Regions from separate parts of the Pseudoalteromonas sp. SCSIO 43201 genome, predicted to be linked through region 1. Evidence: predicted binding sites of a transcription regulator. Region 1 holds the regulator's gene; the other holds the start of a gene.
The links. The regulator sigma-54, encoded in region 1, starts transcription at its own class of promoters, with help from an activator protein. The targets are predictions, from matches to a motif close to GTTGGCACGNNNNTNGNNT.
Positions count from the first base shown of each region.

Region 1 (16,420 bases):
TCAACAACACCCAATATTTAGCCAAATTGATGATGTAAAAAATGCTGTTGCTGAAGTACTTGCACAGGCAAAAAAACTAGGAGCAACCTCCGCTGAGGCTGCAATGTCAAGTACCTCAGGGTTATCTGTAAGTACGCGTATGGGAGAGGTTGAAACCATTGAATTTAACCAAGATGGTGGGCTGGGGATAAGTGTATATGTTGGCAACCACAAAGGTTCTGCATCGACAGCTGATCTTAGCCCTAAGGCATTGCGCTCGGTTGTAGAAAAGGCAATCGATATCGCCAAGTTTACATCGGATGATCCTTGTAATGGGGTCGCAGATGAGGCGCTATTGGAAATGTCTCCTCCTGAACTAGATCTATTTCACCCGTGGGAAGTTTCTCCGGATGAAGCCATAGAGCAGTGTATCGCGGCGGAAAAAGCAGCGCTTGACTACGACCCCAGAATAGTTAACTCGGATGGTGCGAGTTTATCCAGTCACCAAGGGATCCGAGTGTATGGTAATAGTCATGGACTGATCGCGGGCTTTCCACGAACAAGACACAGTTTAAGCACTATGGTAATAGGGAAAGAAGCAGAGCAAATGCAAAGAGACTCTGCGTTTACGCTTTCCCGCGTACATACTGAGCTTAAATCTGCTAATGCTGTTGGACTTGAAGCGGCTCAGTCGACGTTAGCGAAGCTAGGTAGTCAAAAGCTATCTACACGCAAAGTGCCTGTGATTTTCCGCGCTGATATTGCCAATAGCTTATTTGGACACTTAGTGTCAGCCATTGGTGGTGGCGCTTTGTATCGAAAATCAAGTTTCTTAATGGACTCTTTAGATACTCAAATTTTTAATACTTGTGTCAATATCGAAGAGAAGCCTCATTTGCTGCAAGGGTTAGCATCAAGCCCATTTGATAGTGAAGGAGTGAAAACAATAGATCGTGAAATTATCACAGACGGTGTACTGAATACTTACTTATTGGCAAGTTATGCGGCGCGCAGGATGAATATGCAAGCTACAGGGCATGCTGGTGGTATACATAATTGGCTAGTAAAACCTACCCATGATGACTTGAGCGCTTTACTGGCGACTATGGGCACAGGTTTACTGGTAACCGAGTTGATGGGACAGGGGGTCAATACGGTAACTGGTGACTACTCAAGAGGTGCAGCAGGGTTTTGGGTAGAAAATGGTGTGATACAGTATCCTGTCAGTGAAATCACGATTGCAGGTAATCTAAAAGACATGTTTGCCAACATTGAAGGGTTAGGTGGTGATATCGAATGTCGAGGCGCGGTACAAACTGGTTCGGTGCTACTCAATAGCATGCAGATTGCAGGAGAATAACACTGCACCCTATTAAGTAATGCTGGCGGTATTGCCAGCATTATCTGTCATTGTTAAACGAGCAGCCAAGTTGCAGTGCCAAGGAATGCAAAAATTCCGACAATATCAGTGACTGTTGTTAGCACCACACTTCCTGCTAGAGCAGGGTCGATATTCATTTTTTTCAGCATAATTGGGATACTTGCACCAGCAATACCCGCTGCGACTAAATTCATAAACATAGCGAAGGCGATGACTGCACCGAGTGTGAAATCCCACTGCCACACTGCAATGACACCCGCGATTAACAACGACCATAGCAACCCATTTAACGCACCAATGGCCAGCTCTTTACCCATTAAAAACTTCTGGTTGGTTTGATTGATATGACCAAGGGCTATACCACGAATAACCAGTGTTAACGTTTGACTACCTGCAACCCCACCCATACTTGGTACGATGCCATTTAGTACTGCAAGGATTGGCAAAATATCTAAAGTACCTTCGAAAAAGCTGGCGACGAATGCTGCCATTAACGCTGTAAGCAAGTTTATGCCCAGCCAAATTGAACGGCGCTTGCTACTTTTAAGAACAGGAGCAAAGGTGTCTTCCTCGTCCTCAAGACCGGCCATACTTAATAGACTGTGCTCGGCATCTTCACGAATAACATCGACCACATCATCAATGGTAACACGGCCGAGAAGGTGGGCATTATCGTCAACGACAGGAGCTGAAATCCAGTTATGACGCTCAAACAGTTGTGCAACCTCAGATTCATCCATGGAGATAGGAATGGTTTCCTTATCTTCATCCATCAACTCGCGAACAATACTATCTGGTGAATTAGTGAGTAAAATATTGACAGGTAGCGTGCCTAAAAAGCAGTTATCTTTATCCACGACATACAGCTCATCAGTACCATCAGGTAGCTCACCTTTGAGGCGAAGGTACCTAAATACCACTTCCAAAGTGACATCTGGCCGTATAGTGACCGTATCTGTGCTCATCAGAGCGCCAGCGGAGTTCTCCTTGTAGGATAATGCCTGTGTAGCACGCTCTCTATCCTGTGTATCCATCGCACCGATAACATCCTGATAAACGGTATCAGGAAGGCTACGAAGGACATCACCTAAGTCATCATCATCCATGTCTTCGGTTGCAGCTGCGATAAGCTCAGGTTCCATCTGAGCGATGATCCCCAGCCTTACATCCTCAGACAGTTCCTCGAGCACATCCCCTTGAATATCTGGGTCAACAAGTTGCCAGAGCATAGAGCGAACTTTATGAGGTGATGACTCTAGCAGGAGTGCGGTATCACAAGGAGCGGTTTCTGCTAGCATACGCCTTACTTGAACAAACTGACCACTGTTTAAGGCTTTGGTAACCTTTTGAAGTTGCTCCAGTGTATAGTCTTGTTCAAATACTTCAGGCATACGCGTCCTTTTTGATAATGTTGACAGTAAATGATAGTGTTTTGCTCGCCCCAACATGCTGTAATGTATTCAGAAACCATGTCTTGTAAAAATGTGACACAATATATTTCCGTGGGTGGGCTGCCGGTTTATTCTAGCTTTATTTATTATAAATGAATTACCACCTCAACCGACTCAAAACTGGGATATACCATACTAGCTTCGTTTAGCCTCATGTATCGAAATAATCAACCTCAGCTTAGGAGCATTAATTTATTCTAAATAAGAGTTTTTTAACGCAGTTACTAGCGTCAGGCTTACCCCTTCAAATTGAGCAAGTATTAAGACAGTTGGTATCACGCCCTTCTAGCAGCCAGTTTTAGCGCTAACAGCCACTACAGTGTAACGCAGTTTTCTTTGTTCTACCAAGGTTTACAGGCGAGTAGGCGAGACTTATTTAATTGAATTTGCGTATCGAAGTGTAGCACATGTTATATGAATTGGTGCTGACACAATACCTGTTACGGTTGTGGGGAGTTATTCTGATTCATTGAACTTATTATGGATCAGCATACCGATAGCATCCAGTGCGGGCTGCGCATCAGGGCCGCTACACACAACTTTAACTTCTTTACCTCGGCTGCTCTCCAGAAGTAGCAGTGCCAGAACGCTATCCGCTGACGCGCTTTTATCGCCCTGATATAAAGTCACCTCTGCATCAAACTGAACGGCAAGCTGAGCCAGTTCAGTCGCTGCTCGAGCATGTAATCCAAGCTTATTTTGGATTAAAAATGTATCTTCACACATTATTCTCTTGCTCACGATGGCGGATTTTTACGTTAGAGTGTGTTTTTGCAAAGCGCTCACCAATCGTTTGTGCTAAATAAACAGAGCGGTGCTGGCCACCAGTACAGCCTATAGCTATGGTTAAGTAGCTACGGTTGTTTCGTTCAAGGTGTGGCAACCAAGTTTGGACAAACGTTTGAATTTGCCAAGTAAATTTCTGCACTATGCTATGACTTGAGAGATAGTCTTTTACCGGCTGATCTAGCCCCGTTAATGGCTTTAGCTCTGGTTCCCAGTGCGGGTTTGGTAAAAAACGCGCATCAAATACGTAATCTGCTTGTTTTGGAATACCGTGCTTGAAGCCAAAAGACTCAAAGGTAATGATAAGTTGTTTATTTTTCTGACCTAAAATCTTTTCACGAATATCTTCTGCCAGTTGGTGCACGCTAAGGCTGGTAGTATCAATTAAGAAGTCAGCTCTAGTCGTCAATACATCTAACAGCTCACGCTCTTTTTTAATTGCAACGTCTAAAGGCAGGTTGTGTATTGATAATGGATGCAAACGGCGCGTTTCTGAAAAACGTTTAATGAGCGTCTGATCATCGCTGTCTAGATAAAACAGGATTGGTTTAGCAAAACCTGGTAAGTACTCGAGTATATCGTTGAACTCATCTTGTTCTTTGGGGAGGTTGCGGACATCGATACTAACAGCAACTTTGTTGTAGTTGTCAGAAACACTACGAACTAAAGAGGGGAGTAAATTAACCGGAATATTGTCGACACAATAGTAGCCTAAATCTTCTAATACTCGAAGTGCTACAGACTTACCAGAACCAGAACGGCCACTGATAATGATAAGCTCGAGTCCTTTTTCTTCATCACTCATCAAATTCACCTTGGATCACTGCATATAACTCATCGTCATTTTTCGCTTGCCTGAGCATTTTGCAAAATGACTTATTTTTGAGTGTATCAGCAATCGCAGCTAAGGTCTTTAAGTGTTGTTGATTATCTCCTTCAGGTACGATGAATGCGACAAAAATATCGACAGGCTGTTTGTCGATCGCCTCAAACGGGATCCCTTGTTCGCTTACCAAGACCATCGCCAGTATTTTATCAATACCTTCAAGTCGCCCATGAGGAATTGCGATCCCTTTACCTATACCTGTACTTCCCAGCTTTTCTCGTGCCATAAGGGCATCTAAGATAGTGTGCTGGCTGGTATCAGGGATTTGGCTATGCGCTAATTCGCTAATGTACTCGAGAATACGTTTTTTGCTACTAAAAAGGACCGCAGCTTTGCTACAGTCCTTATTCACTAATTCACTTAATTTCATTTTAGTGTCGAGTGAGCTTCTCTTTGTGTTTAATTACTTGACGGTCTAGTTTGTCAATCAGGCCATCAATTGCTGCATACATGTCTTGATGCTCTGTTGATGCAAATAGCTCGCCGCCATTTACGTGCAATGTTGCTTCTGCTTTTTGAACTAGTTTTTCGACATCAAGGATCACATGAACGTTATTGATATGATCAAAGTGCCTCTCAAGCTTCGCAAACTTGTTGGTGACATAATCTCTTAAAGAGTCAGTGATTTCTACATGGCGACCAGTTAAATTTAGTTGCATAAGCATTTTTCCTTCTTGTGTTTAACGTCTTATATCAAGCTTTTACGCTGATTTGACGGTGGAATGGCTAGGGATTCACGATATTTTGCAATCGTGCGTCTCGCTACCTTAATTCCTTGTTCAGCTAAAATATCTGCAATTTTGCTATCACTTAATGGTTTAGCAGTGTTTTCCGCAGCTATTAGCTTTTTGATGAGTGCTCGTATTGCTGTTGAGGAGCACTCACCTCCATTTTCGGTACTGACATGGCTTGAGAAGAAATACTTCAGCTCAAATATGCCCCTTGGTGTGTGCATGTACTTTTGGGTGGTGACACGAGAAATCGTAGATTCGTGCATATCAACCATCTCTGCGACATCGTTTAACACCATAGGTCTCATCGCTTCGGGGCCATGTTCAAAGAATGCCTGTTGTTGTTGCACAATGCAATTGGTAACTTTCAATAAAGTGTCATTGCGACTTTCTAAGCTCTTAATAAACCACTTTGCTTCTTGAAGGTGTGAGCGAATAAACTGGCTATCAGTACTCGATTTAGCAGTTCTCGACATCGCAGCGTAGTGGTCATTTACTCTAATCTTAGGCATCGCATCAGGGTTTAGCTCTACAACCCAGCGGCCTTTCACTTTTTTTACCGACACATCTGGAATAACGTATTCTGGTTCTTCATGAATAATACTCGCAGCTGGCTTAGGGTTAAGACTGTGGATCAGCGTCATAACTTCTTTTAGCTCAGCTTCTTTTAAGCGTGTTTTTTTCGCTAAGGTACGGTAATCACGGCTCGCAAGTAAATCAATGTGCTCGGTCAGGATCATCTTGGTTTCGGTGATCCACGGTGTGTCAGGTGCAAATTGATTTAACTGAATACATAAACATTCTTGCAAACTTCGTGCAGCAATACCGACAGGGTCAAACAACTGGATACGTTTAAGTACGGCTTCGACTTCATCCAACTCTACCGGCTCTTCACTGTTTTCATCATTGATACTTTCTAAAATATCTTCACAGGAAAGCGTTAAAATGCCAGACAGATCTACCGCTTCGATGATGGCAATAGCAATGGCTCTATCTGTTGGGCTAAATGGCGTAAGTTCTAACTGCCACATTAGGTAGTCGTGTAGTGATTCGGAAGTCTCTCCCTGGTAGACGTTATCATCATCAGGTAAAGGAGCTGCGCTTGATGCTGGTGCAGCACTCATATATTCATCCCAAGTCACATCCATGGCAAGATCATCACTAACCGTTTCTTTGCTCATGGCGGTATCTGAGTCCATTTCATACTCGCTGACAGGCGCTTCATCTGAGCTTTGCTGACTATCGTCCGTATTATTTTTATCTTGGCTGTGTTGTTCAGTACTTTCTGCGTCTGCGGTATCGCTTTCTTCCACTTCCAATAGTGGGTTGCTGTCCAACGCTTCTTGTATTTCTTGCTGTAGATCCAACGTACTAAGCTGCAACAGGCGTATGGCTTGTTGCAGTTGTGGAGTCATTGTAAGTTGCTGCCCCATGCGCAGCTGTAATGATTGCCTCATGTATCTCTAACAATCCCTTTTAACAGTTATTAATACTACGTCTTAACTATAGCTTGAATTGTTCGCCTAGGTAGACATCTCTTACGGTTTGATCCGCTAAAACATGTTCTGGCGTACCAGCGGCGATTAATTCACCGTGTGAAACGATGTAGGCTTTTTCACATACGTCCAGCGTTTCTCTTACATTGTGGTCGGTGATCAGTACACCGATCCCACGATTTTTAAGGTGCTCAATGATTGTCTTTATATCTAACACTGAAATTGGATCAACGCCAGCAAAAGGTTCATCTAACAAGATAAACTTAGGATTAGCGGCTAAAGCACGAGCAATTTCTACCCGTCTTCTCTCTCCTCCAGATAATGCCATCCCTTGAGAATCACGGATGTGTTGGATATTAAATTCATCCAACAACTCATTAAGCTGAGCTTCTCTTTCAACTTTAGACAAATCTTTGCGGGTTTCCAAAATAGCCATGAGGTTTTGATATACCGTTAGCTTCCTAAATATGGATGACTCTTGAGGTAAATATCCAATCCCTAGGCGTGCGCGACTGTGCATCGGGAGTAGGGTGATATCCTCATCATCGATTTGTATAAAGCCTTTGTCACTTGGTACTAAGCCCACAATCATATAAAAAGTAGTGGTTTTCCCCGCACCATTAGGGCCAAGTAAACCAACGATGCTACCTGCTTCGACACTCAGTCCTACATTTTTGACAACTTGGCGACCTTTATAACTTTTTGCCAAGCCTGTTGCTTTGAGCTCGCTCATGAATTGTTACCTTTTTCCTGTGGATCTTCACTTTTTTCCACGCTGGTGTCAGATTTCTTTTCAACAGGAACCAGAATTGTTCTAACCCGAGAGTCGCCCTGTTCAGAGCGCTCGGCACTAATGAGTTGCTTTTCGATATGATAAGTAATGACTTGTGCACTACTTTTTTGACCCGCTTGCGATATTTCAGCATTGCCAGTAAGTACTAATTTTAATTCGGCAACATCATAGCGAATTTCATTAGCCGCTGCGCGTAAGGTTGTACCATCTGCCTGAGCTTCTTCAAAAACCGCAGGGTTGCCAGTAGCAATTAGTAGCTGCTTATTTGAACCAAGCTCAGCGCGGCGGTGCACTTCCAAACGATCAGCATTGATTTTTCTTGTGCCATGAATAATGACAACGTTTTGCTCGAAAATGCCTATGTTACTTTGCAGTTGAGCTTGCTGACGGCCAGCATCGATAATGACTTCATTTTGCTCTGCAGCAGCTGCGAAAGTGGAACTTGCGAGCAAGCCGACGAAAACTAATTTGTTAATTATTTTACTGGTCATAATAAATTGTCTTTGTATGGTTGATGAGCTCAATCAGCTGTTTTTGCAAGTCTGCATGTAGGCCTTTACCGGTAATTTTAAGGCTAGGGCCTGTGATAATGACGGGGTGTTCTGATTTCATCAACTTTTGTTTAATTTCAACCCTGACATTGTCGGCATTGATAGTACTGATCATTGCGTCTGGTGTGAGGTTTTTTGCTAAAACATCCCCTTCTAAAATCAGGGTGTTGTTCTCGTATAATGTGGCTTCCAATGCGCTTATCTGCCAATTTTGCTCACCGTTATATAATGTAAAAATGGGTTTTGCAAAGTGGCTAAAACCAAGGTCTTGATAAAGTTCCATTTTATCAGCAGTCACATGGTAGTTTAGTAAGCCATTTTCACTGTAGGTAGTCTGCTCTAATGCGGTCGCCACATAATCGGGTTTAGCAAGTGGTTCATCGTCACTTTTCTTGTTGATTTCTGATGCGTTAAACATCGGCGACCACAGCCAAATCATCAGCGCACTAAAAGTAATGAGCAGAATGACACGAAGCACAGTCATGTACTTGACCCTGTAGTGGTAAGAGGGTGGTTTTGGCTGAGCATGAGCAGATCTGTTAACTCTCTGACGGCGCCAAAGCCTCCCGGCATCAAAGTGGTATAGTGGGCAATGCGTTTTATCAGCGGATGTGCATCATTCACGGCGACAGCAAAGCCAACTTGCTCCATCACTGGCAGATCAGGGCCATCATCGCCAATATAGGCAATGTCTGCATCCTTCAGATTAAGCTGCGTTTTTAGTGCTTCATATGCCACTAGCTTGTTTTCTTGACCTTGGTAAATATGCGTTACATTTAAACTAGTCATGCGTTGCTGAACTATTTGTGAATGTCTACCTGTGATGACCGCAACCTCAATACCGCAGTTTACTAGCGCTTTGATACCGAAGCCGTCTTTGGTATTGAATGCCTTTAATTCTTCACCGTTGTTACCTAGATAAATGCGTCCGTCAGAGAATACACCGTCAATATCGCAAATTAAGAGTTTAATTTGAGTTGCTTTTTGCCAAGCATCTGTTGAGATATCTTGATAAAGGTCACTAAACTGCATCATAGCACTCCCGCTCTAAGTAAATCTTGGGTATTCAATGCACCCACAGGGACATTATTCTCGTCAACCACAATTAGTCCATTGATGCGTTTATTTTCCATAATATTTAGCACCTCAGCAGCGAGCATATCGGCGCGTGCGGTGGTACTTTTTGCGGTCATAACTTGTGTGATTGGCGTTGTGTGTATGTCTACTTTTTGTTCTATGATACGGCGCAAGTCACCGTCTGTAAAAATACCTTGCAATTGTGTCTGCTCGTCGACAATCGCTGTCATTCCAAGACTTTTTGCAGACATTTCGAAAAGGGCTTCTTTGACGGTACAGTTGCTACTGACCATAGGAATGGCACTGTCTTTGTGCATGATGTCAGCGACTGTGAGTAATAGTCGTTTGCCTAAACTTCCTCCCGGGTGAGAAAGCGCGAAATCATCGGCAGTAAATCCTCTGGCTTCAAGTAGAGCAACTGCTAATGCGTCTCCCATAACCAGCGTTGCTGTGGTACTTGCTGTGGGCGCTAATCCTAGTGGGCACGCCTCTTTTGACACTTTAACGCAAAGGTGAACACTAGCGTTGCGAGCCATGGTTGAGCTTGGGTTGCCTGTCATAGAGATCACAGGTGCACCTAAACGTTTAATTATCGGTAAGATTGAGATAACTTCTTGGGTTTCACCTGAATTTGATATCATCAAAACCACATCATCTTTGGTGATCATACCTAAATCGCCATGACTAGCCTCACCTGGGTGCACGAAAAAAGCAGGGCTTCCTGTGCTGGCGAGTGTAGCGGCAATTTTATTTCCAATATGACCTGACTTACCCATACCAATAACAATAATTCGACCTTGGCAATTAAACATTATTTTACAAGCTTGCTCAAACTGTTGATCGACAAACTGCTGCACTTCCTCTATTGCTGCAAGCTCAGTAGCAAACACTTGATTAGCAGATTCAATAAATGGGGTCGTTGTCACGTGTATTCCTTAAATGATGTAGTAAATATATCCGATAAAGCAGGCGAGTAACAAACCACCTTCAAAGCGGTTGATACGACGTTTACCAGTAATGCTTAAGCTCATAATAAGTAGCAATAGTGTTGCACCAAGCATAATAAATATATCACGAGCCGCGATATTGGTATCTAATACGGAGGGATTGATGATCCCCGCAATAGACAGTACCGCAAGGATATTAAAAATATTCGAACCAATGATATTACCTAGCGCTAAGTCGTCTTCATTTTTTAATACGCCAGCTACACAGGCTGCGAGTTCAGGTAAACTGGTTCCTACCGCGATGATAGTTAACCCAATCAATAAGTCGCTCATCCCAAAGTACTTTGCAATATCAACAGCTGCACCCACCAGATAATCGGCGCTAACGGGGAGCAAAATCATACCAACAACAAGCCAAAAAATAGCTTTTTGTGTGGGGACATTATCCGGCACCTCTTCACACGCTTCACTAACGAAAGGATCGTCATTGCTGTTGCCGCTGCGTTTGGTAATGATAATTAAGGTAAGGAGAAATGCTGCGAAGCCAATAAGCAGTAATATACCTTCAACAAAACTGAAGTTATTGTCACTGACAATATACCAAGCTCCCAAGGAAACAATGATAAGAAGTGGCATTTCTCGACGTAAAATTCCTGAGCCAACCGAAAGTGGCCGGAGTAAGGCGGTGATCCCAAGGACTAATAATATATTGGCAATGTTAGAACCTACGGCGTTACCAACGGCTGTGTCTGTTTTATCTGCAAGAGCGGCCTGTGCAGCAACCATCATTTCGGGGGCTGAAGAGCCCATGGCGACAATGGTTAAGCCAACAATTAATGTTGGTACACCAAAGTTTCGAGCTAAAGCTGCTGCGCCAAAAACGAAGCGGTCGGCACTCCAAACCAGTGCAATAAAGCCAAGAATGAGAATAACAAACGATAAAACCATGAACCTCTAGCCAATAGGATTAAAATTTCGTTAGATACTACCAAATGCGCCTTGGAAAGTATAAGCAAACCGTCACATTTAACGACTTACAAAATTTTACCAAAACGATTTTCCATCTTGTTTGAAAAAAAAGTATCATACTCCGATGAATATAGTCTTGATCTGGAGAGCGACTTGTCGCAATCAATTGTAGAAATCAAGGATGTAACCTTTTCCAGGGGTGAAAGGATCATCTACAAAAACATGAGCTTTTCCGTACCAGAAGGCAAAATCACCGCAATAATGGGGCCAAGTGGCATAGGTAAAACGACTATGCTGCGATTGATCGGTGGCCAGTTAAAACCTAATAGTGGTGATATTCTTTTTGCTGGAAACAGTATCCCAAGTATGTCCCGTAGTGAATTATATCAAGCAAGAACTCGCATGAGCATGTTGTTTCAAAGCGGTGCGTTGTTCACAGACATGAGTGTCTTTGACAATGTCGCTTTTCCTTTGCGCGAACACACGGAATTGTCAGAAGAGCTCATTCAGTTAGTAGTATTGATGAAGCTGCAAGCAGTAGGACTTCGTGGTGCAAAGGATTTAATGCCTGCAGAGCTTTCTGGCGGCATGGCGAGGCGCGCTGCTCTAGCGCGTGCGATAGCGCTTGACCCCGAACTTATCATGTATGATGAGCCATTCGCTGGGCAAGACCCCATTTCGATGGGGGTGTTGGTACGTTTAATTAAGTCACTAAATGAAGTGTTAGGTCTATCATCCTTAATCGTAACCCATGATGTGACAGAGGTACTGAGTATCGCGGATCATGTTGTCATTATCGCTGAGCAAGGCGTGATAGGTGAAGGGACGCCTGAGCAAATGCTAAAGCATGACTCAGCGCTAGTGCAGCAGTTTTTACAAGGGCTTGCCGATGGCCCTGTACCATTTCACTTCAATGCCCCTGATTATCAACAAGCACTGTTGCAAGGAGAGTAGAGTTGGTCGATTTTCTACAAAAAATAGGTCATAAAACACTAAGTCGCTTTGCTGCTCTTGGTCGTGCAACCAATATGCTATTTGGGGCGTTATTTAGTTTACCTAACTTTCGCAAAGGCACACCGCTATTAATCAAACAACTCTACATGGTAGGTCATCAGTCACTGTTAATTATTATGGTCTCGGGGTTATTTATTGGTATGGTTTTAGCGCTACAAGGCTATACCGTATTAGTAGGATATGGCGCTGAGGATAGCCTTGGGCCGTTGGTGGCGTTGAGTCTACTAAGAGAATTAGGTCCCGTTGTTACGGCGCTGTTATTTGCTGGGCGTGCGGGTAGTGCACTGACTGCTGAAATTGGTTTAATGAAAGCAACTGAGCAATTATCTAGTTTAGAGATGATGGCTATTGACCCATTAAAGCGCGTTATTGCACCACGATTTTGGGCAGGCTTTATCAGTATGCCACTGCTTGCGTTGATATTTTCAGCAATCGCTATCTTAGGTGCACATTTGGTTGGGGTGGATTGGTTAGGAGTCGATTCTGGTAGCTTCTGGTCTATCATGCAATCACAGGTATCGTTCCAAAAAGATATTTTAAACGGTCTTATTAAGAGCTTCGTATTTGCACTATTGGTGACTTGGATCGCGTTGTACAAAGGCTATGACTGTGTCCCTACATCTGAAGGGATAAGTAAGGCGACGACAGAGACAGTAGTACACTCTTCACTGGCTGTACTTGGCTTCGACTTTGTATTAACAGCGGTTATGTTCTCAAGTTAAAAGGTTTTAAAAAATGAATACACGGAAAATTGAAATTTTAGTTGGGCTATTTGTAGCGTTGGGTGTCGCTGCATTTATCATGTTAGCGCTCAAAGTGGCAAACTCAGGCTTGAGTGGTAATGGTGAAACCTACATGCTGCAAGCTAAGTTTGAGAATATCGGTTCACTGAAAACACGTGCACCAATCAAAGTGGGCGGAGTTGTTATTGGCCGTGTTGATGGCATTCAGATACACCCGCAGGAATTTGTACCTGTGGTTTCGATGAGTATCGACAAAAACTATGAATGTCAGTTTTCTGATACTTCATCAGTTTCCATATTAACGTCGGGCATTTTAGGTGAGCAATATCTTGGTATTTCTCCAGTAATTGCCGCTGAGTCAGCTAAGCAAAAGTGTTTAGGTCAAGAAGTGACGAGCGAAGATAGTGTTGATCTTGAGTCTCTCTTCGGGGTGGAAACAAAAGCGCTTAAAGACGGCGATATGATCACAGACACAAAGTCAGCGCTTGTATTAGAAGAGTTGATTGGTCAGTTCCTATTTAATCAAGGGAGCGAGTAAATATGTTAATGAATCTTTATACCAAATGCCTGATTTGGCTAGTTGCCATTATGGTTACGATGTCATTGCAGGCAAAAGAAGTGGACTCAAGCGATCCATATAAAATGGTTGAGCAAGTTGCAGCACAAACTTTTCAGCGTGTAACAAAAGAGCAGAGCATTATCGAAAAGGATAAAGAGCACCTACGTGTTATCGTCGAAGAAGAGCTTTTGCCTTACATCGATTACAAATATGCCGCATATCGCGTTTTGGGATCCTACATTCAAACAGTACGTAACATTGAAGATAAACAGGAAAAAGCAGCTGCAGTTGAGCATATTAAAACCTTTATTGAGGTGTTTAAAAGCTATCTAGTAGCAACGTATGCAGGTGTGTTTACTCAGTATAAAGATCAAAAAGTAGAATTCGGTGAACATCGGCCATTTGATAAAGAAGATATTGCTATTGTAAAAACAAAAATAGTTGAGGCTGGTAAACCGGATATTAAAATTGATTTTAAAGTTAGGCGCGGTAAAGACAATGATTGGCGTGCCTTTGATATGATGGCAGAAGGGATCAGCCTATTAGATGCCAAACAAAGTGAGTTACATGGTATCTTGCGCCAACAAGGTATTGAACATGTGATCCAGTTGTTGGACAAAAAGAGCAAGCTTCCTGTGCAATTTAGAGGGGATGATGGTGACGCCTAAAATTTCATTCACCGAAAGTAAAGGTGAAATCGTGTTAACTGGTGAACTAACAAGAGCGAGTTTACCAAGCGCACTGAAACAGTCGGCTATCGTTCAATTGCTGAAAAATGCACAATCAACCGTCTATTTTGACCTTTCTAAGGTCTCAAGGGTTGACACCGCGGGCTTAGCTTGGTTAATTCACTCTTTAGGTCAATTAAAGCAGCGCGACATTCGTCTCGAGCTGAGAAATACACCTGAGCAACTGCAAAATTTAATGGAGTTGGGGCAGGTGACAACCCTATTTGAGTGAGTCTAATGGAAACAAATCAAGTCGAAACTTTATTAAAAGATGCGCTATCGCTTGACGAAATTATCGTAAAAGCAAACGGTAGTCACTACGAAGTCATTGCTGTTGGAACGTGTTTTGACGGATTAAGAAGGCTAAAAAGGGAACAGTTAATTTATGGACCACTAATGGATACCATCAAAGATGGGACTATCCATGCGGTGAGCATTCGCGCATTCACGCCTGATGAGTGGCAAAAAGAGCGTAAATTTATTCTTCCACAATAACGGGGTGCCGCAATGGATCAGTTTGTTATCCAAGGTGGCACCACTCTTGCCGGTGAAGTCACTATTTCTGGGGCTAAAAATGCAGCCCTTCCTATCCTATTTGCTGCGCTATTAGGCGAAGGTAAAAGCCGTTTTTCTAATGTACCGCACTTACGTGATATCGGTACGACAGAAGCATTACTAAAGACTCTAGGTGCCGAAGTGGAGTGGGATGGCGACACGCTTGAAATCAACGGCGCGACGGTAAACAATGTGCTTGCTCCTTATGATCTGGTGAAGCAGATGCGCGCATCGGTATTGGCGCTCGGTCCTTTGGTGGCTAGATTTGGTAATGCACAGGTATCGTTACCCGGTGGTTGTGCTATTGGTGCTCGTCCTGTTGATCTACATATTTCAGGCCTAGAGAAAATGGGTGCAACCATCAAAGTTGAGAATGGTTATATTCATGCAACGACAGAAGGGCGATTGCGTGGTGCAGAGATCTTCATGGAAACGGTCAGTGTTGGTGCGACCGAAAACTTGCTGATGGCTGCCACACTTGCTGATGGTAAAACCGTATTAGAAAATGCTGCCAGAGAACCTGAAATCATCAATTTAGCCCAGTGCTTGGTTGCTATGGGAGCAAAAATAAGTGGTGCAGGTTCTAGCCGAATTGAAGTCGAAGGTGTAGAACATCTCAGCGGGTGTGAGCATAAGATCCTTCCAGATCGCATTGAAACGGGGACTTTCCTTGTTGCAGCGGCGATGGCAAAGGGCGAGGTGCTTTGTAAAAACACGGATTATCATAGTCTTGAACCCGTTCTTGAAAAGCTTCGAGCTGCCAATGCTATCGTTGAAGTCAATGATGATAGTATCTATGTGGACATGCGTCAGCGCGCGTTGAAAGCGGTAAATATTAAGACTATGCCACATCCAGGGTTTCCAACAGACATGCAAGCTCAGTTTACTGCACTAAACGTAGTAGCAGAAGGGAGCGCAACAATTACAGAAACCATCTTTGAAAATCGCTTTATGCATGTGCCAGAATTGCAGCGTATGGGAGCGAATATTCGCTTAGAAGGGAATACAGCGATTTGTGGCGATACTGCTTCTTTGTCTGGTGCACAAGTAATGGCAACGGACTTACGTGCATCAGCAAGTTTGATCCTCACAGGGATCGTCGCTACAGGTGAGACTATTGTTGACCGTATCTATCATGTTGATAGAGGGTATCAAAAGATAGAAGATAAATTGAGTCGGTTAGGAGCTAATATAAAGCGCCGTAAAACTTGAACTTAATCGTCTGAGTAAAAGCGTCCACTTGGACGCTTTTTGCTTAATATAACCTGAGTTCAGGTCAATATAGTCCCGTTTCTAGCTCTGCGACTTCAACTGTAATAGTAAGGCGCTGACCTGCTCTTAGCACTTCAAACTCGAGCTCTGTGCCTGGGGCTGTGTTACCTATTCGCTTCAACGTTCTTTGTGGGTTAGTGACAGACTCCCCACCGACTTTCACCACAATATCATGCTCTTTCATACCAGCTTGCCACGCCGGTCCCAATGGATCTAATTCACTGACGGCTAGGCCGATGATTGGTGTGTAAAGGTCGGTGACGCTTTTTCCTGTGCTATCAACAGGTGTACCTCTAAACCCTAGATAACCCCGGATAACTCTACCGTCCATGATGAGTTTATGCATTACATCCATGGCGAGATCATAAGGGATCGCAAAAGATATGCCTTGAATATCAATATTGAGGCGGGTACGAAACTGCGCTGAGGTGATCCCAACAAGTGCGCCGTTTGAGTTGACGACCGCTCCTCCTGAGTTACCAACATTGATGGCAGCATCCAT
Region 1 covers NZ_CP072683.1:3,530,584-3,547,003, reverse strand. Annotated here, with positions in the region: gene pmbA (metalloprotease PmbA) at 1-1,339, shown strand, start outside; gene mgtE (magnesium transporter) at 1,393-2,751, opposite strand; gene J8Z24_RS15455 (HPr family phosphocarrier protein) at 3,268-3,540, opposite strand; gene rapZ (RNase adapter RapZ) at 3,530-4,402, opposite strand; gene J8Z24_RS15445 (PTS sugar transporter subunit IIA) at 4,395-4,853, opposite strand; gene hpf (ribosome hibernation promoting factor) at 4,855-5,142, opposite strand; gene J8Z24_RS15435 (RNA polymerase factor sigma-54) at 5,172-6,671, opposite strand; gene lptB (LPS export ABC transporter ATP-binding protein) at 6,718-7,443, opposite strand; gene lptA (lipopolysaccharide transport periplasmic protein LptA) at 7,440-7,994, opposite strand; gene lptC (LPS export ABC transporter periplasmic protein LptC) at 7,984-8,538, opposite strand; gene kdsC (3-deoxy-manno-octulosonate-8-phosphatase KdsC) at 8,535-9,086, opposite strand; gene J8Z24_RS15410 (KpsF/GutQ family sugar-phosphate isomerase) at 9,086-10,057, opposite strand; gene J8Z24_RS15405 (calcium/sodium antiporter) at 10,067-11,026, opposite strand; gene J8Z24_RS15400 (ATP-binding cassette domain-containing protein) at 11,201-12,001, shown strand; gene mlaE (lipid asymmetry maintenance ABC transporter permease subunit MlaE) at 12,004-12,783, shown strand; gene mlaD (outer membrane lipid asymmetry maintenance protein MlaD) at 12,797-13,342, shown strand; gene J8Z24_RS15385 (MlaC/ttg2D family ABC transporter substrate-binding protein) at 13,345-14,031, shown strand; gene J8Z24_RS15380 (STAS domain-containing protein) at 14,018-14,323, shown strand; gene J8Z24_RS15375 (BolA family protein) at 14,329-14,586, shown strand; gene murA (UDP-N-acetylglucosamine 1-carboxyvinyltransferase) at 14,599-15,858, shown strand; gene J8Z24_RS15365 (trypsin-like peptidase domain-containing protein) at 15,923-16,420, opposite strand, start outside.

Region 2 (4,748 bases), 400 kb from region 1:
GTTCTAAAATAAGAAATTTTTAACGCTGTTAGCGTCAGATTCGCTCCTTCAAGTTGAGCAAGTATCGAGGCGAGTTGGTATAATGGTGCTAGGCAGCGCAGTTCTAAGACACGGCAGCCTAGCGCTTGTAGCGCTTAGCATTTTCCTGCAATTGCGCTAACAAATTAGCCTTTCTCGCGAAGGTATTGGTTTAACTCAGTTATATCAACGCTATAAATATTCATAAGGCCATTATGGATCCTTCCCTGTCGCTGAAGCAATTCATCATAATTGTTTACAGCTTTCACATCTGGGTTTTTATCACTTGAGAAAAACAAAGTATTACCATCAGCTGATAGAATCGGATCTGAGTCCATACGGCGCGAATTGATTTTATCGCCTAGATTTATCGGTTTTCCCCACTTACCCTCTTTTTGTTTAACCGATACATGTAAATCGTAGTGACCAAAGCCCCCCGGTCTCATTGACGTGAAAAATAGTAGTTTTCCGTCCGTTGAAACCTCAGGGTCAGCATCACTTGCTGTGGAATTGAGCTCTGAAATCTCAATTGGCGCTTGATATCCATCGGGGTGGTACTTAGAAAGGAAAAGGTCTACGCTGCCCGTTGTTCCTTTTATAATAGATGAGAAGTAGATATCTTTATTAGTGTGTACAGTTGGGTAGATCACAGTATGATCTCCGTTAATTTTGCCAGGCACTAACTCGGGTTGGCCAAATTTATCACCATCATAGCTGACTTGCCACATCTGAAAGGTGCCATTTTCCACATTATCTACCGGCCTTCTGGAAGTAAAATAAAATGTGTTACTGTCTTTGGAGAAGTACGGATTAGTATCGTGAAATTCGCCACTAAAAGGAAGTAATGTTGGGGTTTGCCAAGCCCCCCCTTGTTTATGAGAAATGACTAGAGCACTGTGTGAAAATTGGGCTAACGCTCTAACAAACGCAAACTTTTTACCATCTGGAGACAAACTAGAGCCGTACTCAAATTGATTCGTCGATACTATGCTTGGCGCAAATAAACTTGGCTCTAGGTTGTTTAAAATCATAGCTAACTTGTCATCAGCTTGTACTGACCAATGCACAGAAATTGCGGAAATCAATAACCCTATTTTAGCAACTGCTTTACGCTTTATCATATAAATATCCTTTCTTATTATCGTACACTTTATTTACTTTTTGATAATTGTATGTATGTTGAATCGAACTTCTTGAAAAGTAACTTTGTCGCCAAATAATATTCTCAAAACATAACTGAAAAAAACGACAACCCTACATGACTTAGCGATGTACAGAAACTTAATAAAAAACACCTAATTAAGGTACGTTAATTTTTAAAAGTCGGGTTGGTTTTACAGTAATTTATCATGTATTTGAGCGACATAGCGCTAATACAATGTATGTTATGCCACATAAATCAGCAGAAAGACACCATACCGGCTTATCCTCAGTGACTTGCTCACCGCCCAAATATTTATCACCTACGAATTTCGACTCTTTTCTGGCACAGCTATTGCTTATAAAAACACAGATGTCATTTTTTTGATTTGGAGTTTTTTATGGAATTTGCGTTACTTGCTATCTTGGCTCTAGTGGTCGTTGCTTCCATTGTCGCTTCTAAGTACACCGATGTGGGTGGCAATCCTTATCCGTTCAACCGCAAAGAGTCTGTTTTTACTACTGTCGAAGCGTCGTTTCTGCATTTACTAGAACGTGCTGTTGGCGATAAGTATAAAATTGTAAGTCGGATAAAGCTAATTGATGTAATTGAATGTAAACCTGGTATTTCACAAAAAGCACGCCGTGCCGCAGTGACTAAAGCAAAAAACAAGCAGCTTGATTACGTGCTTGTAGATAAAGAAACACTGAAAATTGTTGCCGCTGTTGACTTGGTTAATAACGCCAATAAAAACGGCCACAAAGCGCAAAAGGATTGGTTTGTCAGTGGCGCGTTAGAGTCAGCTGGTATTCCGCACATTCGTATGAAGATCAAAAGCGGCTACCAAAGCGCAGAAGTCAGAGCTGCTATCTTGTTCAAGTTAGGACAAAAAGTGGAAATGCCGAAGAAAACCAGAAACCGCACATACAAACCCGCGGTATTATCTCCTTCACAAGCAAAGGCACAATCCACCCAATTGGCTGAAATTTAGCAAAACGGGCACTAGCCCGTTTTTTGTTTTACCTATCTTCCCCCCTTTCGTATAATAAAAATAACGTTGAAATTGGGGTTTCCCCACTACAAATTAGGAATCTTTTCATGAAAGTAGGCATTATTGGCGCAATGGAGCAAGAAGTTACCATTTTGCGTAACACTATGGAAAACCCGCAAACATTGACCAAAGGTGGCTTTACTTTTTATACCGGTAAACTGGCAGGACACGATGTGACGCTGGTACAGTCAGGTATTGGTAAAGTAGCAGCAACGGTTGCAACAACTCTGCTTATCGATAACTTTACACCAGATTGCGTAATTAATACGGGATCTGCTGGGGGCTTTGAACCCTCACTCAACGTAGGGGATGTCGTCATTTCAAGCGAAGTTCGCCACCATGACGTTGACGTAACGGCATTCGGTTACGAAATAGGCCAAGTACCACAAATGCCTGCTGCTTTCACTTCACATGCTAAGCTAGTTGAAGCTGCGAAGCAGAGCGTTAGTGAACTTGAAGGTATTCAAACTATGGTTGGCCTTATCTGTACTGGTGACTCATTTATGTGCGATCCTGTTCGTATTGATAAAGCTCGTGCAGACTTCCCAACGATGCTTGCTGTAGAAATGGAAGGGGCAGCTATTGCACAGGCTTGCCATTCTTTAGATACACCATTTGTAGTGATCCGCTCGTTATCGGATATAGCCGGCAAAGAATCACCGCAGTCATTCGAAGAATATTTAGAAGTCGCTTCTGTGAACTCTTCAAAAATGGTGATGGCACTACTTACCAAGCTAGATAAGGTTACGCTTTAGTGCTAGAGAACTTGCTTCAGGTCCATGAGGGCCTGATCATTTTTTTAGTTGCTGTTTTTGCCAGCCTCGGGATCAGGCTATCCACTATTTATCATCCAAACCTTATTCTCAGCCTTATTTTTAAGGCGGTTGCCAACAAAGTATACCGCGCTAAAGCACCGCCGAGTTATCAACTGTTGTCCGGTACACTCGGAGCTTTACTCCCTACATTAACTATCACTGTATTGACTTATGCCATCGTGAGTTTTGCTTTTTATCCCAACTGGCTTGGTGGCCTCGTGTTATTTTTATGTTTGGATATTAGCCATGAAAACCGCGCTAAACGTATTGCTGCGCTCATTAAATCAAAACAAAAGGTGACAGCACGAGCGGTGTTACAAGGGATAGTAGCACGGGATGTCGAGAGACTGACGGATCTGGGAATTTGTAAAGCGGCTATCGATAGCACGGCTTTGAATACTCTGCGCCATTTTTTTGTTGTTGCACTGCTTTATCTAATTGCAGGCCCATACGTCACACTTTTTTATAAGCTGCTTTTGCTATGTGATCATGCCTGGCGTCAGATTATGCAGCCGACAAACCGCTTTATGGCAAATCTTAGCCGCGCAATATGGCTGATTGAATTTGTGCCTATCCGATTATTAGTGGTCTGCTTTTCGTTGTTGCGCAGGCCAAAACAAACTTGGCACTATATTAAATACTATGGTCGCCACTTTAATCAAACTAACTCAGGTTGGGCACTGAGCTTTTTTGCGGCAAATTTACAAACTCAGCTTGCGGGGCCACGCTTTTATTTTGGTGCTCGCGTTGAGGTAATGCGTATAGGTGCCAAATCGCAACCGACAGCTGATCATATTCAGCACCTACTCGGACTGCTCAATCAAATGCGCTGGCTATTTATTGCGACGACGACACTGCTATACGTAATGACTAACTTTGCCAGCTTGATGCTGTAGAGCTAAAAACAAATACAAAAAAGGCCAGTAATATACTGACCTTTTCTCTTCGCAAATGGATAAACTATTTTAGTTCACAGTTACTTTAGCAAACTTACGCTTACCAACTTGGTAGATCTCGCAAGAACCTTTAGCAACTTCTAATTTCGTATCCGTTATTTTGTCTTCACCATTTAACTTCACCGCGCCTTGCTTAATCATTCGCATTGCCTCTGAAGTACTTGCGACTAAACCAGCCTCTTTCAATAAGTTAGTGATAAACGTGCTTTCACCTTCAATGGTAATTGTGACCTCTGGGATCTCATCAGGTAAGGCATTTTTTTGGAAACGCTTGATAAAATCTTGATGTGCCGCTTCAGCGTCTGCTTCACTATGGAATCGCGCAATCATTTCTTTTGCAAATTCAATTTTAATGTCACGAGGGTTACGACCACCAGCCACTTCTTCTTTCAGTGCAGTAATTTCATCCAACGTCTTAGCGCTTAGCAACTCATAGTAACGCCACATTAAGTCATCAGAAATCGACATTACTTTACCAAACATATCATTTGGCGCATCCGTAATACCGATGTAATTACCCAATGACTTCGACATTTTCTGAACGCCATCAGTCCCTTCCAATAACGGCATCATGAGTACTGTTTGTGGCTTTTGACCTTCATCTTTTTGTAACTCACGACCCATAAGTAGATTGAAGCGCTGATCGGTGCCGCCAAGCTCAACATCTGCTTCTAACGCAACAGAATCCCAACCTTGTACCAGTGGATACAAAAACTCATGAATTGCGATTGCTTGACCATTTGCATAACGCTTTTTGAAGTCATCAC
Region 2 covers NZ_CP072683.1:3,140,718-3,145,465, forward strand. Annotated here, with positions in the region: gene J8Z24_RS13540 (hypothetical protein) at 165-1,139, opposite strand; gene J8Z24_RS13545 (DUF2726 domain-containing protein) at 1,560-2,150, shown strand; gene mtnN (5'-methylthioadenosine/S-adenosylhomocysteine nucleosidase) at 2,258-2,965, shown strand; gene J8Z24_RS13555 (cobalamin biosynthesis protein CobD/CbiB) at 2,965-3,921, shown strand; gene tyrS (tyrosine--tRNA ligase) at 3,991-4,748, opposite strand, start outside.
Region 2: a site for sigma-54 is predicted at 1,501-1,519, ahead of J8Z24_RS13545 (DUF2726 domain-containing protein). Genes of this name have one in related genera too.